DNA from 2 places in the Streptomyces sp. NPDC006235 genome. Region 2 is predicted to be linked to the other one. Evidence: predicted binding sites of a transcription regulator. Region 2 holds the regulator's gene; the other holds the start of a gene.
What was found. The regulator HrcA, encoded in region 2, represses chaperone genes, less so after heat shock. The targets are predictions, from matches to a motif close to TTNGCACTCNGNNNNNCNGAGTGCNAA.
Positions count from the first base shown of each region.

Region 1 (7,063 bases), on a different contig from region 2:
AGCTGTGGGAATCGCTGCGCTGACCTGCGCAGACGCGCCCCGCGAAAAATCCGTGAGAAAAATCCGGCGAGCGTGTCGATCCGGAGGTCTCCCGATCGACGCAGCGGTGAGAGCGAGGAAGGACCTCGCTCCGCACAGCCCCGAGGAGTCACCATGCCGCGCTTTCTCACCCTGATCCGCATCGACGAGAAGAACGCCCCCGCCGAGGGCCCGAGCCCCGAACTCCAGGAGCGCATGGGCAAGCTCCTGGAGGAGATCATCAAGGCCGGGGTCATGCTCGACACGGCCGGTCTCACCCCGACCTCGGACGGCAGCCGGGTGACCTGGGAGGACGGGAAGCTCTCCGTCACCGACGGGCCGTTCACCGAGTCCAAGGAGGTCATCGGCGGCTACTCGATCAGCCAGTGCAAGGACAAGGCCGAGGCGATCGAGTGGACCAAGCGGTTCCTGTCTCTGCACGAGGACTACTGGACGATCACCGCCGAGGTCCGGCAGATCGCCGAGGGCTGACCGGTTCTCCTTGGCCGGGCGGCGCCGGGGGTGTCTGATGGTGGGTTGTGACCCCGCAGCCCACCTCCTCCCCGGCGCCCCGGCCCGACCGGACGGCCGAGGCCATCGAGACGGTCTTCCGCATCGAGTCGCCCCGCATCATCGCCGGCGTCGCCCGGGTCGTCCGGGACGTCGGCATCGCCGAGGAACTCGCGCAGGACGCACTGGTCGCCGCGCTGGAGCGGTGGCCGCGGGACGGAGTGCCCGACAACCCGGGCGCCTGGCTCATGACCACCGCCCGCAACCGCGCCGTCGACCTGGTCCGGCGCCGCGAGAACTACGCCCGCAAGCTGGCGGAGATCGGCCGGGACCTGTCGGCGGCGGCTCCCCCGGAGGAGCCCGCCGACCCGGACGACATCGACGACGACCTGCTCCGCCTGGTCTTCACCGCCTGCCACCCGGTGCTGTCCACCGAGGCCCGCACGGCCCTCACCCTGCGCCTCCTCGGCGGCCTGACCACGGCCGAGATCGCCCGCGCGTTCCTGGTCCCCGAGCCGACCGTCGCGCAGCGCATCGTCCGCGCGAAACGCACCCTGGCCACGAAGAACATCGCCTTCGAAGTGCCCTACGGCCCCGACCGCGAGGCCCGCCTCGGCTCGGTCCTCGACGTCATCTACCTCGTCTTCAACGAGGGCTACGCCGCGACGGCCGGCGACGACTGGCTCCGCCCGTCCCTGTGTGAGGACGCCCTGCGCCTGGCCCGGGTGCTCTCGGCCCTCATGCCGAAGGAACCCGAGGTGCACGGCCTGACCGCGCTCCTGGAGTTCCAGGCGTCCCGCACGGCGGCGCGCACGGGCCCCTCCGGCGAACCCGTCCTCCTCAAGGACCAGAACCGGGCCCGCTGGAACCGCATGCTCATCGCCCGCGGTGTCGCCGCGCTGGGCAGGGCGGAGGCCACCTCCTCCGGCGCCCCGGGCCCGTACCTCCTGCAGGCCGCCATCGCCGCCTGCCACGCGCACGCCTACACCTACGAGGAGACCGACTGGCCCCGCATCGCCACGCTGTACGGCCTGCTGGCCGCCCGTACCCCGTCCCCGGTGGTGGAGTTGAACCGCGCGGTGGCCGTCTCGATGGCCGAGGGCCCGCAGGCCGCCCTGCCCCTCATCGACGCTCTGCGCGACGACCCCGCCCTGCGGGACTACCACCTGCTGCCCAGCGTCCGCGGCGACTTCCTCGCCCGCCTCGGCCGTTCGGCGGAGGCCCGGGCGGAGTTCGAACGGGCGGCTTCGCTGACGCGGAACGAGCGGGAGCGGGAGCTGCTGCTGCGGCGGGCGGCGGAGCAGTCCTGAAGGTCAGGCCGGGTGCCCGATGAGCATCGCCGGCGCCCCCGCCACCCGGGTCAGGAACACCGTCGCCGCGTGCGGCCCCTGGGGCTTGACCTTCCTGCGGAGTTCCTCCGGCTCGACCGCCGAGCCCCGCTTCTTGACCGTGAGGTTCCCGACCTCCCGCTCCCGCAGCAGCGCCTTCAGCCTCTTGACGTTGAAGGGGAGATGGTCGGTGATCTCGTAGGGGGTGGCGTACGGGGTCGGGCGCAGTTCGTCCGCGGTGACGTAGGCGATCGTCGCGTCCAGCAGCCCGCCGTCGAGCTCCTCGGCCACCTCGGCGACCAGGTGGGCCCGGATGACGGCGCCGTCGGGCTCGTACAGGTAGCGGCCGGGAGGGCGGACCTGCGGGTCGGGCAGGCCGCGGGAGAGCAGGGTTCGGGGGCCCGGCAGCAGGGTGGCCCGTACCGCCCCGGGCTCGGTGCCGAACCACAGCACCGCCTCCTTCACGTCACCGCCGTCGGAGATCCACTCGGCCTCGGCGTCCTCGGGGACCGCCTCGTGCGGGATGCCGGGGGCGACCTTCAGCGCGGCGGCGCGGGGGGCGTGGCGGGCCGCCAACACCGCCCAGGACAGCGGCGGCGAGTACGCCTCGGGGTCGAAGATCCGGCCCCGGCCGCCGCGCCTGGCCGGGTCGACGAACACGGCGTCGTAACCGGCCGTGCCCACCTGCGTGACGTCCGCCTCCCGCACCTCGATCAGGTCGGCCAGCTCCAGCGCCTCGGCGTTCGCCCGGGCCGCCGCGGCCGCCGCCGGGTCCCGGTCGACGGCCAGGACCCGGATCCCGGCCCGGGCCAGGGCGATCGCGTCACCGCCGATGCCGCAGCACAGGTCGGCGACCGAGGTCACGCCCGACTCCGCCAGCCGCCGCGCCCGGTAGGCCGCCACGCTCGCCCGGGTCGACTGCTCCACCCCGTTCGGCGTGAAGAACATCCGCCCCGCGTCCCGCGCCCCGAACTTCACCACCGCCCGCTGCCGCAGCCGCGCCTGGCCCAGCGCCGCCGACACCAGCTCGGCGGGGTGCTCACGGCGCAACCGGGTCGCGACGGCCAGCTCCCGCGCCGGATCGGTGTTCCGCACCTCGTCGAGGAGGGCGCGGCCTTCGGGGGTGAGGAGGAGGGCGAGGTCGTTCACCGGATCATTGTGGGCCACGGGGCGGTGCGGGCGGCCGTCCGGCCCGACCCGGACCGCGTGTGGGCCACTCGGTGGATGCTGCGCCGTCCGTCGCGGTGTCGGGTCCGGTCCGGGGGAGCCGGCTGCGAGGATCCCGCATCATGCGAGCAGTCGTACAAAATGACAAAAGGCGGGCGTCTGGCGGTGTGCGGATCGGCCTCGCCGTCCTCACCCTCGCCGCCATCGCCTCGGGCTGCGCGCAGGGCGACAACGGCCGGGTCACCGCGGCCGGCGGCCAGCAGCCCCTCGACGCGCCCCCGGCCCGCGCGCTCGACTCCTACGCCTCGAAACTGCGCGCCGCGCACGCCGCCCGGGTCGCCGCCGCGCAGCGCTGGGGGCTGCGGACCGTCCCGCTGACCGCCCCGCCGGCCCCCGCGAAGAAGCCGAGGATCAGGACCCGCGAGGGCTTCGCGGTGAAGGGCCACCGGAGACTGAACCTCCCGCCCGTCTTCACCACCGTCCCCACCCGGGACAAGGTCGTCTTCCTCACCATCGACGACGGCGCCGAGAAGGACCCGGCGTTCCTGCGGATGATGAGCGACCTGAAGGTCCCGTACAGCGCCTTCCTCAGCGGCTACCTGATCCGGAACGACTACGGCTACTTCGAGAAGATGCAGGACCGGGGCGTGGTCCTGAACAACCACACCCTCCGCCACCGCCTCATGCGGGGCCTGCCCTACCGCACGCAGAAGCGCGAGATCTGCGGCATGCAGCGCCTCATCGAGAAGCGCTACGGCACGCGCCCCACCCTCTTCCGCCCGCCCTACGGCAGCTACGACAGGGCGACCCTGCGCGCCGCCAAGGCCTGCGGCATCGAGTACGCCCCCCTGTGGAACGAGGAGGTCTTCGCCGACCACTGGGAGTACCGCGAGCGGGACCGGAGACTGCACCCGGGCGACATCGTCCTCACCCACTTCCGCGGCCGCGACCACTGGCAGGGCACGATGCCCGACATGATCCGCCGGTTCCTGGACAAGGTCACGGCCGAGGGGTACGCGGTGGGCCGGCTGGAGGACTACCTGTGAGGCGGCGGTCGCCGACCGCCGTGGTGTGCGCGGGCGCGATCCTGCTGGCCGGCTGCACCGCGGCCGCGGGGGAGCACACGGGTGCGGACGGCCGGGGCCGGTCCCCGGCGCACGCGTCGAGCGACGTCCGCGGGCCGGAGCGAGGCGACCGAGACGGTCTCCCGCCCGTCGTGGACCACGTCCGCACCCGCGACCGGGTGGTCTTCCTGACCTACGACGACGGCGCCGAGCGCGACCCCGGCTTCGTCGCCCTCGTCCGCGAACGGCGGCTTCCGGTCAGCATGTTCCTCACGGACAGCGTCGTGGGTCCCGGCTACGGCCACTTCGCCCGCCTGCGCGCGGTCGGCGCGTCGATCCAGAACCACACCCTCGACCACCCCGCCCTGCGCGGCCTGCCCTACGCCGGCCAGCGCGCCGAGATCTGCGGCCAGCAGCACAAGCTCCGCTCCCGCTTCGGCATCCGCCCCCGTCTCTTCCGCCCGCCCTACGGCACGTACGACACGACGACCCTGCGCGCCGCCGCCGACTGCGGCATCCGGGCGGTGGTCCTGTGGCGGGCGTCCGCGAACGCCGAGGGCGAGCTGACGTACACCAGCGGCCGCCCCGGCCTGCGGCCCGGCGACATCGTCTCTGTGCCGTCGGGCGAGACGGCCTCCCCGACCCTGACCGAACGGACGGAGCGGCTGTTGCGGGAGATCGAGAGGAGCGGGCTTCGCGTGGGGCGGCTGGAGGACTACCTGTAAAGAGCACCTGGCCGACGCGCCGCGGCGAATTAGCAGTCCGCTTGACCGAGTGCTAATCGCAGTCATAGTCTCGGCTCTGGCACTCCCCACTGGAGAGTGCCAACACAGCGACGGGCAGGTCCGGCACCCGCGACGACGGATCCACCTGGTCGCCACCTCAGACAGTTAACCCCGTGAGATCTCCGAAGGGGGAGGTCGGATCGTGACGACCACCAGCTCCAAGGTTGCCATCAAGCCGCTCGAGGACCGCATCGTGGTCCAGCCGCTCGACGCCGAGCAGACCACCGCCTCTGGCCTGGTCATCCCGGACACCGCCAAGGAGAAGCCCCAGGAGGGCGTCGTCCTGGCCGTGGGCCCGGGCCGCTTCGAGGACGGCAACCGTCTTCCGCTCGACGTCTCCGTCGGCGACGTCGTGCTCTACAGCAAGTACGGCGGCACCGAGGTGAAGTACAACGGCGAGGAGTACCTCGTCCTCTCGGCCCGTGACGTGCTCGCGATCGTCGAGAAGTAATTCACCCCAAGCACATTGCTTTGAGCTGCGCCCCTGGCCCCCCGCGATCGATAAGAAGCCGGGCGCCCGGGGCGCAGTGCCGTTAACCCTGATTCCGGAAGAGGGCTCACGCTCCCATGGCGAAGATCCTGAAGTTCGACGAGGACGCCCGTCGCGCCCTCGAGCGCGGCGTCAACAAGCTTGCCGACACGGTCAAGGTGACGATCGGCCCCAAGGGCCGCAACGTCGTCATCGACAAGAAGTTCGGCGCCCCCACCATCACCAACGACGGTGTCACGATCGCCCGCGAGGTCGAGATCGAGGACCCGTACGAGAACCTCGGTGCCCAGCTGGTCAAGGAGGTGGCGACCAAGACCAACGACATCGCGGGTGACGGTACGACCACCGCGACCGTGCTCGCCCAGGCGCTCGTGCGCGAGGGCCTGAAGAACGTCGCCGCCGGTGCCTCCCCGGCCGCCCTGAAGAAGGGCATCGACGCCGCCGTCGCCGCGATCTCCGAGGACCTGCTCGCCTCGGCCCGCCCGATCGACGAGAAGTCCGACATCGCCGCCGTCGCCGCGCTGTCCGCCCAGGACCAGCAGGTCGGCGAGCTCATCGCCGAGGCGATGGACAAGGTCGGCAAGGACGGTGTCATCACCGTCGAGGAGTCCAACACCTTCGGTCTGGAGCTGGACTTCACCGAGGGCATGGCCTTCGACAAGGGCTACCTGTCGCCGTACTTCGTGACGGACCAGGAGCGCATGGAAGCCGTCCTGGACGACCCGTACATCCTCATCACGCAGGGCAAGATCTCCGCCATCGCGGACCTCCTGCCGCTGCTGGAGAAGGTCATCCAGTCCAACTCCTCCAAGCCGCTGCTGATCATCGCCGAGGACGTCGAGGGCGAGGCCCTGTCGACCCTCGTCGTGAACAAGATCCGCGGCACCTTCAACGCCGTCGCGGTGAAGGCCCCCGGCTTCGGCGACCGCCGCAAGGCGATGCTGCAGGACCTGGCGGTCCTCACCGGCGCCACGGTCGTCTCCGAGGAGGTCGGCCTCAAGCTCGACCAGGTCGGCCTGGACGTGCTCGGCTCCGCCCGCCGCGTCACCGTCACCAAGGACGACACCACGGTCGTCGACGGCGCCGGCAACAAGGACGACGTGCAGGGCCGTGTCGCCCAGATCAAGGCCGAGATCGAGACCACCGACTCCGACTGGGACCGCGAGAAGCTCCAGGAGCGCCTCGCGAAGCTGGCCGGCGGCGTGTGCGTCATCCGTGTGGGTGCCGCCACCGAGGTCGAGCTCAAGGAGCGCAAGCACCGTCTGGAGGACGCCATCTCCGCGACCCGCGCCGCGGTCGAGGAGGGCATCGTCTCCGGTGGTGGCTCCGCTCTGGTCCACGCCGCCAAGGTCCTCGAGGGCAGCCTCGGCAAGACCGGCGACGAGGCCACCGGTGTGGCGGTCGTCCGCCGCGCGGTCGTCGAGCCGCTGCGCTGGATCGCCGAGAACGCCGGCCTGGAGGGTTACGTCATCACCTCCAAGGTCGCCGAGCTCGACAAGGGCCAGGGCTTCAACGCCGCCACCGGCGAGTACGGCGACCTGATCAAGGCCGGCGTCATCGACCCGGTCAAGGTCACCCGCTCCGCCCTGGAGAACGCCGCCTCCATCGCCTCCCTCCTGCTCACGACCGAGACCCTGGTCGTCGAGAAGAAGGAAGAGGAGGAGCCGGCCGCCGCGGGCCACGGCCACGGCCACGCCCACT
Region 1 is NZ_JBEXSR010000011.1:115,742-122,804, reverse strand. Features, by position in the region: gene ABZ192_RS16055 (LCP family protein) at 1-23, shown strand, start outside; gene ABZ192_RS16050 (YciI family protein) at 154-510, shown strand; gene ABZ192_RS16045 (RNA polymerase sigma factor) at 558-1,838, shown strand; gene ABZ192_RS16040 (methyltransferase domain-containing protein) at 1,842-3,005, opposite strand; gene ABZ192_RS16035 (polysaccharide deacetylase family protein) at 3,146-4,069, shown strand; gene ABZ192_RS16030 (polysaccharide deacetylase family protein) at 4,066-4,812, shown strand; gene groES (co-chaperone GroES) at 5,015-5,323, shown strand; gene groL (chaperonin GroEL) at 5,440-7,063, shown strand, end outside.
Region 1: groES (co-chaperone GroES) is a predicted target of HrcA. The motif match lies at 4,842-4,868, and genes of this name have one in related genera.

Region 2 (7,063 bases):
ACCTGCACGTTCCGTACTGCGCGACCCGCTGCGGCTACTGCGACTTCAACACCTACACGGCGACCGAGCTGCGCGGCACCGGTGGCGTGCTGGCCTCGCGCGACAACTACGCCGAGACGCTGGTCGACGAGGTCCGGCTGGCGCGGAAGGTGCTCGGGGACGACCCGCGGCCCGTTCGCACGGTGTTCGTGGGCGGGGGGACGCCCACCCTGCTGGACGCCGGTGACCTGGTGCGGATGCTCGCGGCCGTCCGTGACGAGTTCGGGCTGGCCGAGGACGCCGAGGTCACGACCGAGGCGAACCCGGAGTCGGTGGATCCGGCGTATCTGGAGGCCCTGCGCGAGGGGGGCTTCAACCGGATCTCCTTCGGGATGCAGAGTGCGCGGCAGCATGTGCTGAAGGTGCTGGACCGGACGCATACGCCGGGGCGGCCCGAGGCGTGTGTCGCGGAGGCCCGGGCGGCCGGGTTCGAGCATGTCAATCTCGACCTGATCTACGGCACGCCGGGGGAGTCCGACGACGACTGGCGGGCGTCGCTGGACGCGGTGCTGGGAGCCGGGCCGGACCATGTCAGCGCGTACGCCCTGATCGTCGAGGAGGGGACGCAGCTGGCGCGTCGGATCCGCCGGGGCGAGGTGCCGATGACCGACGACGATGTGCATGCCGACCGGTACCTGATCGCGGACGAGGTTCTCTCGGGCGCGGGCTTCGAGTGGTACGAGGTGTCGAACTGGGCGGTCTCGGAGGCCGGGCGGTGCCTGCACAACGAGTTGTACTGGCGGGGGGCCGACTGGTGGGGGGCCGGGCCGGGCGCGCACAGTCATGTGGGCGGGGTGCGGTGGTGGAACGTGAAGCATCCCGGGGCGTATGCGGGGGCGCTGGCGGCGGGGCGGTCGCCCGGGGCCGGGCGTGAGGTGCTGTCGGGGGAGGACCGGCGGGTCGAGCGGATTCTGCTGGAGTTGCGGTTGCGGGACGGTGTGCCGTTGTCGTTGCTGCGGGAGGAGGGGCTTGCGGCGTCGCGGCGGGCGTTGTCGGACGGGCTTCTGGAGGAGGGACCGTACGAGTCAGGGCGGGCTGTGCTCACTCTGCGGGGGCGGTTGCTGGCGGACGGCGTGGTGCGCGACCTGGTGGACTGAGGTGCTGCCGCGTTGGGGCTGGGGTGCGGGGCGTTGCGCAGCCCGGCGGAGCGGGGTGCCGCTGCGCCCACCCGTGCCGCCCGGGGACACCTCCCAGGCCTTTAAGGCACTGGGGGAGGCACGATTGCCCGCAGCTAGGGAGCCGTTACGAAGTCGATCAGTTCTTCCACTCGGCCCAGGAGTTCCGGTTCCAGGTCCTTGTACGACCGTACGGCCGACAGGATGCGCTGCCAGGCCGCTCCCGTGTTGTCCGGCCAGCCCAGCGCCCTGCACACGCCCGTCTTCCAGTCCTGGCCGCGCGGGACCCGGGGCCACGCCTCGATGCCCAGGGACGACGGTTTCACCGCCTCCCAGATGTCGATGTAGGGGTGGCCGACGACCAGGGCGTGGTCGCTCGTCACCGACTGCGCGATGCGCCACTCCTTCGAGCCCGGCACCAGGTGGTCCACCAGCACGCCCAGCCGCGCGTCCGGGCCGGGGGCGAAGTCGGCGACGATCGACGGCAGGTCGTCGACGCCCTCCAGGTACTCCACGACCACGCCCTCGATGCGCAGGTCGTCGCCCCAGACCCGCTCGACCAGCTCGGCGTCGTGCCGGCCCTCGACGTAGATGCGCCCGGCGCGGGCCACGCGTGCGCGGGCACCGGGGACGGCGACCGAACCGGAGGCCGTGCGGGTGGGGCGTGCGGGGCCGGCGGGCGCGGGGCGGACCAGGGTCACGACCCTGCCCTCCAGGAGGAAGCCGCGCGGCTCCATGGGGAACACCCGGTGCTTGCCGAAGCGGTCCTCCAGTGTCACCGTGCCCGCCTCGCAGCGGATCACCGCACCGCAGAAGCCGGTCCCGGCCTCCTCGACGACCAGACCCGGCTCCGCCGGAACCTCGGGCACCGGCTGCTGCGGCTTCTTCCACGGCGGAGTCAGATCGGGCGAGTACTGGCGCATTCTGATGACGATAGGAGAAGCCGGTGGGTGGTCACGGAGACACGCCGAAACCGGCGGCCAGCGCGTCACGCTGGGCACGGACGAACGCCGCGTCCACCACCGCTCCGTGACCGGGCACGTACAGCGCGTCCTCGCCGCCCAGGTCGAGCAGCCGGTCCAGGGCGGCCGGCCAGTGCGACGGCACGGCGTCGGGGCCCGCCTGCGGCTCGCCGGACTCCTCGACCAGGTCGCCGCAGAACACCACCTCCGGATCCCCCGGCACCAGCACCGCCAGGTCGTGTGCGGTGTGCCCGGGGCCCACGTTGGCCAGCAGCACCTGGCGTCCGCCGCCCAGGTCGAGGGTCCACTCGCCGGAGACCAGGTGGGGGGGCGCGACCAGCCGGTCCGCCGCCTCCCGCGCGGTGGTCTGCGCCAGGCCGTGACGCACCGCGTCCGCGCGCAGCTCCTCGCGGTCCCGCAGGCGCGTCAGCACCGCGTCCACGCCCACCGCGCCGAACACCTCCGCGTCCGTGAACTCCGCCACCCCGAAGACATGGTCGAAGTGGGGGTGGGTCAGCGCGAGATGCGTCACACGGTGACCGGTGAGCGACCGCGCCTGCTCGCGCAACCGCGCGCCCTCGGCCGGGCTCGACCCCGCGTCGATCATGAGGACCGCGCCCTCACCGGCGACCAGCCCCACCGTGCAGTCCCACACCGGGAGCCGGCACCGCCCCACCCCCGCGGCCACGCGCTCCCATCCGAGCTCTTCCCAAGTCACCGTCATACGGCGACGCTAGCGGTGACCGCCGCCCCGGGCACGACAGCACGCGACCAGCCTTGCCGGGGGTGTACCCCACAGCCGTACACTTGGCGGGGAATGCTGGCACTCGCACGCGCAGAGTGCCAGGCCCACAGGCAGGACACGAGGCGGACGACTTCTGGAGGTGCGCGCGAATGCTCAGTGAACGCAGGCTTCAGGTGCTGCGCGCCATCGTCCAGGACTACGTCGGCACCGAGGAGCCGGTCGGCTCCAAGGCCCTCACCGAGCGGCACAACCTCGGCGTCTCGCCGGCCACGGTCCGCAACGACATGGCGGCCCTGGAGGACGAGGGGTACATCGCCCAGCCGCACACCAGCGCCGGGCGCATCCCCACCGACAAGGGCTACCGGCTGTTCGTGGACAAGCTGGCCGGCGTCAAGCCGATGACCGCGCCCGAGCGGCGCGCGATCCAGAACTTCCTCGAGGGCGCCGTCGACCTCGACGACGTCGTGGCGCGTACGGTACGGCTGCTGGCCCAGCTCACACGCCAGGTCGCCGTCGTGCAGTACCCGTCGCTGACCCGCTCGACCGTGCGGCACGTGGAGCTGCTCGCTCTCGCGCCCGCGCGGCTGATGCTCGTGCTGATCACGGACACCGGGCGGGTCGAGCAGCGCGTGGTCGACTGCCCGGCGCCCTTCGGCGAGGCCTCGCTCGCGGATCTGCGGGCGCGGCTCAACAGCCGGGTGGCGAACCGCCGTTTCACGGATGTGCCGAGTCTGGTGGAGGATCTGCCGGAGGCGTTCGAGCACGAGGACCGGGGTACGGTCTCCACGGTGCTCTCCACACTTCTGGAGACGCTCGTCGAGGAGAACGAGGAGCGGCTGATGATCGGCGGCACCGCCAACCTGACCCGCTTCGGGCATGACTTTCCCCTCACGATCCGGCCGGTGCTGGAGGCGCTGGAGGAGCAGGTGGTGCTCCTCAAGCTGCTCGGCGAGGCGCAGGATCCGGGCGTGACCGTACGGATCGGTCATGAGAACGCCCACGAAGGACTCAACTCCACGTCCGTCGTGTCGGTCGGCTACGGTTCGGGCGGCGAGGCTGTCGCCAAGCTCGGCGTGGTCGGACCGACCCGCATGGACTACCCGGGAACGATGGGAGCGGTACGCGCAGTGGCACGGTACGTCGGACAGATCCTGGCGGAGTCGTAGTGGCCACGGACTACTACGCCGTACTCGGCGTGCGCCGCGACGCGTCGCAGGAAGAGATCAAGAAGGCCTTCCGGCGGCTCGCGCGCGAGCTGCACCCGGACGTCAACCCCGATCCGAAGACCCAGGAGCGGTTCAAGGAGATCAACGCCGCCTACGAGGTGCTGTCGGACCCGCAGAAGAAGCAGGTCTACGACCTCGGCGGCGACCCGCTCTCGCAGGCCGGAGGCGGCGGCGCGGGCGGCTTCGGGGCCGGCGGCTTCGGGAACTTCTCCGACATCATGGACGCGTTCTTCGGCACGGCGTCGCAGCGCGGACCGCGCTCGCGCACCCGCCGCGGCCAGGACGCCATGATCCGCATCGAGATCGAGCTCGACGAGGCTGCCTTCGGCACGACGAAGGACATCCAGGTCGACACGGCGGTCGTCTGCAACACCTGCAGTGGTGAGGGCGCGGCGCCGGGGACCTCCGCCCAGACGTGTGACATGTGCCGCGGTCGCGGTGAGGTGTCCCAGGTCACGCGGTCCTTCCTCGGCCAGGTCATGACCTCGCGGCCCTGCCCGCAGTGCCAGGGCTTCGGCACGGTCGTCCCGACCCCCTGCCCGGAGTGCGCCGGCGACGGCCGCGTCCGCTCCCGTCGCACGCTGACGGTGAAGATCCCCGCCGGTGTCGACAACGGCACGCGCATCCAGCTCGCCGGTGAGGGCGAGGTCGGGCCCGGCGGCGGTCCCGCGGGCGACCTGTACGTCGAGATCCACGAACTGCCGCACTCGCAGTTCCAGCGGCGCGGCGACGACCTGCACTGCACGGTCACGCTCCCGATGACGGCGGCCGCCCTCGGCACGAAGGTGCCGCTGGAGACGCTGGACGGCCTGGAGGAGGTCGACATCCGCCCGGGCACCCAGTCCGGCCAGTCGATCCCGCTGCACGGCCGCGGTGTCACGCACCTGCGCGGCGGCGGACGCGGCGACCTCATCGTCCACGTCGAGGTCCAGACCCCGAGCAAGCTGGACGTCGAGCAGGAGCGCCTGCTCCGCGAGCTGGCCAAGCTGCGCGGCGAGGAACGGCCTCAGGGGCAGTTCCAGCCGGGGCAGCAGGGGTTGTTCTCGCGGTTGAAGGATGCGTTCAACGGCCGGTGACGCCGGCGGTCCGGCCTCTGCTGGGGGTCCGGGGGTCGGGCCCCGGGCAGGCACAGTCAGCCGGGGCAGCAGGGGGTGTTCTCTCGGCTGAAGGACGCGTTCAACGGGCGGTGACAGGGGCTTCCCCGAGGGTCGGCAGGTGGCTTTTCCTCTGGTCTATGCCACACGGCAGGCCGGTTTCGGAGCAGTCCGGAGGACGTGACAACATGCGGTCATGTCCTCCGCGCTGACCGATCTCTTCCCCCACCCGATCGTGCAGGCCCCCATGGCGGGCGGCGTCTCCGTGCCGAAGCTCGCCGCCGCCGTGTGCGAGGCGGGCGGGCTCGGGTTCCTCGCCGCCGGGTACAAGACCGCAGACGGGATGTACGAGGAGATCAAGCAGCTGAGGAGCCTCACCGGCAGGCCCTTCGGCGTGAACCTCTTCATGCCGCAGCCGGAGTACGCCGACCCGGCCGCTATCGACGTCTACGCCCACCAGCTGGCCGGCGAGGCCTCCTGGTACGAGGCCGAGCTCGGCGACCCCGAGAGCGGCCGCGACGACGGCTACGAGACCAAGCTCGCGGTCCTGCGCGACAACCCCGTGCCGGTGGTGTCGTTCCACTTCGGCGCCCCGAGCCGGGAGGTCGTCGACGCCCTGCACCGCGTCGGCACCTTCGTCCTGGTCACCGCCACCACGCCGGACGAGGCCCGGGCCGTGGAGCGGTCCGGCGCGGACGCGGTCATCGCGCAGGGCGTCGAGGCCGGCGGCCACCAGGGCACGCACCGGGACATCCCCGAGACGGACGGTTCCGGCATCGGGCTGCTGTCGCTGGTCGCCCAGATCCGGGAGACCGTGAACATCCCGATCATCGCCGCCGGCGGCATCATGCGCGGCGGCCAGATCGCCGCGGTCCTCGCGGCGGGCGCGAGCGCGGCCCAGCTCGGCACCGCGTTCCTCGCCACCGCCGAGTCGGGCGCGAACGCCCTGCACAAGCAGGCGCTGACCAACCCCCTGTTCGTCCGAACGGAGTTGACCCGGGCCTTCTCCGGGCGCCCGGCGCGCGGTCTGGTCAACCGCTTCCTGCGCGAGCACGGCCCGTACGCGCCCGCCGCCTACCCCGAGATCCACCACCTCACCGCGCCGCTGCGCAAGGCCGCCGCCAAGGCGGGGGACGCGCAGGGCATGGCGCTGTGGGCCGGGCAGGGCCACCGGATGGCGCGGGAGCTGCCCGCCGGACAGCTCGTGGAGGTGCTGGCCGGTGAACTCGCCTCCGCGCGGACAGCGTTGTCGGGCGGAGGCGGGATCCGATGACGGCTCCGGTGTTCGTGGTCGAGCACTTCGACGCGGCCGGCGGCGGCCGTCACGTCCTCGACGGCCCGGAGGGGCGGCACGCCGTCTCCGTGAAGCGGCTGCGGCCCGGTGAGGACGTCGTCCTCACGGACGGGGCCGGGCGCTGGGCGGACGGTGTCGTGCTCGACACCGAGGGCAAGGACCGGCTGATCGTCCGGCTGGACCCGGTGACGGAGGAACCGCCGGAGCAGCCCCGCCTCACCGTCGTCCAGGCGCTGCCCAAGGGCGACCGCGGAGAGCTGGCCGTCGAGACGATGACGGAGGTCGGCGTCGACGCGATCGTGCCGTGGGCGGCGGCGCGCTGCATCACGCAGTGGAAGGGCGACCGCGGGCTGAAGGCGCTGGGCAAGTGGCGGGCCACGGCCCGGGAGGCGGGCAAGCAGTCCCGCCGGGTGCGCTTCCCGCAGGTCGCGGAGGCGGCTACGACCAAGCAGGTCGCCGCACTGCTGGCCGCCGCCGACTTCGCCGCCGTGCTGCACGAGAGCGGGGACGAGGCGCTGGCGACGGCCGAACTGCCGTCGTCCGGGGAGATCGTGCTCGTCGTGGGGCCCGAAGGGGGCGTGGCGCCGG
Region 2 is NZ_JBEXSR010000006.1:304,153-311,215, forward strand. Features, by position in the region: gene hemW (radical SAM family heme chaperone HemW) at 1-1,136, shown strand, start outside; gene ABZ192_RS10635 (DUF3097 domain-containing protein) at 1,271-2,077, opposite strand; gene ABZ192_RS10640 (MBL fold metallo-hydrolase) at 2,109-2,840, opposite strand; gene hrcA (heat-inducible transcriptional repressor HrcA) at 3,011-4,027, shown strand; gene dnaJ (molecular chaperone DnaJ) at 4,027-5,163, shown strand; gene ABZ192_RS10655 (nitronate monooxygenase) at 5,378-6,454, shown strand; gene ABZ192_RS10660 (16S rRNA (uracil(1498)-N(3))-methyltransferase) at 6,451-7,063, shown strand, end outside.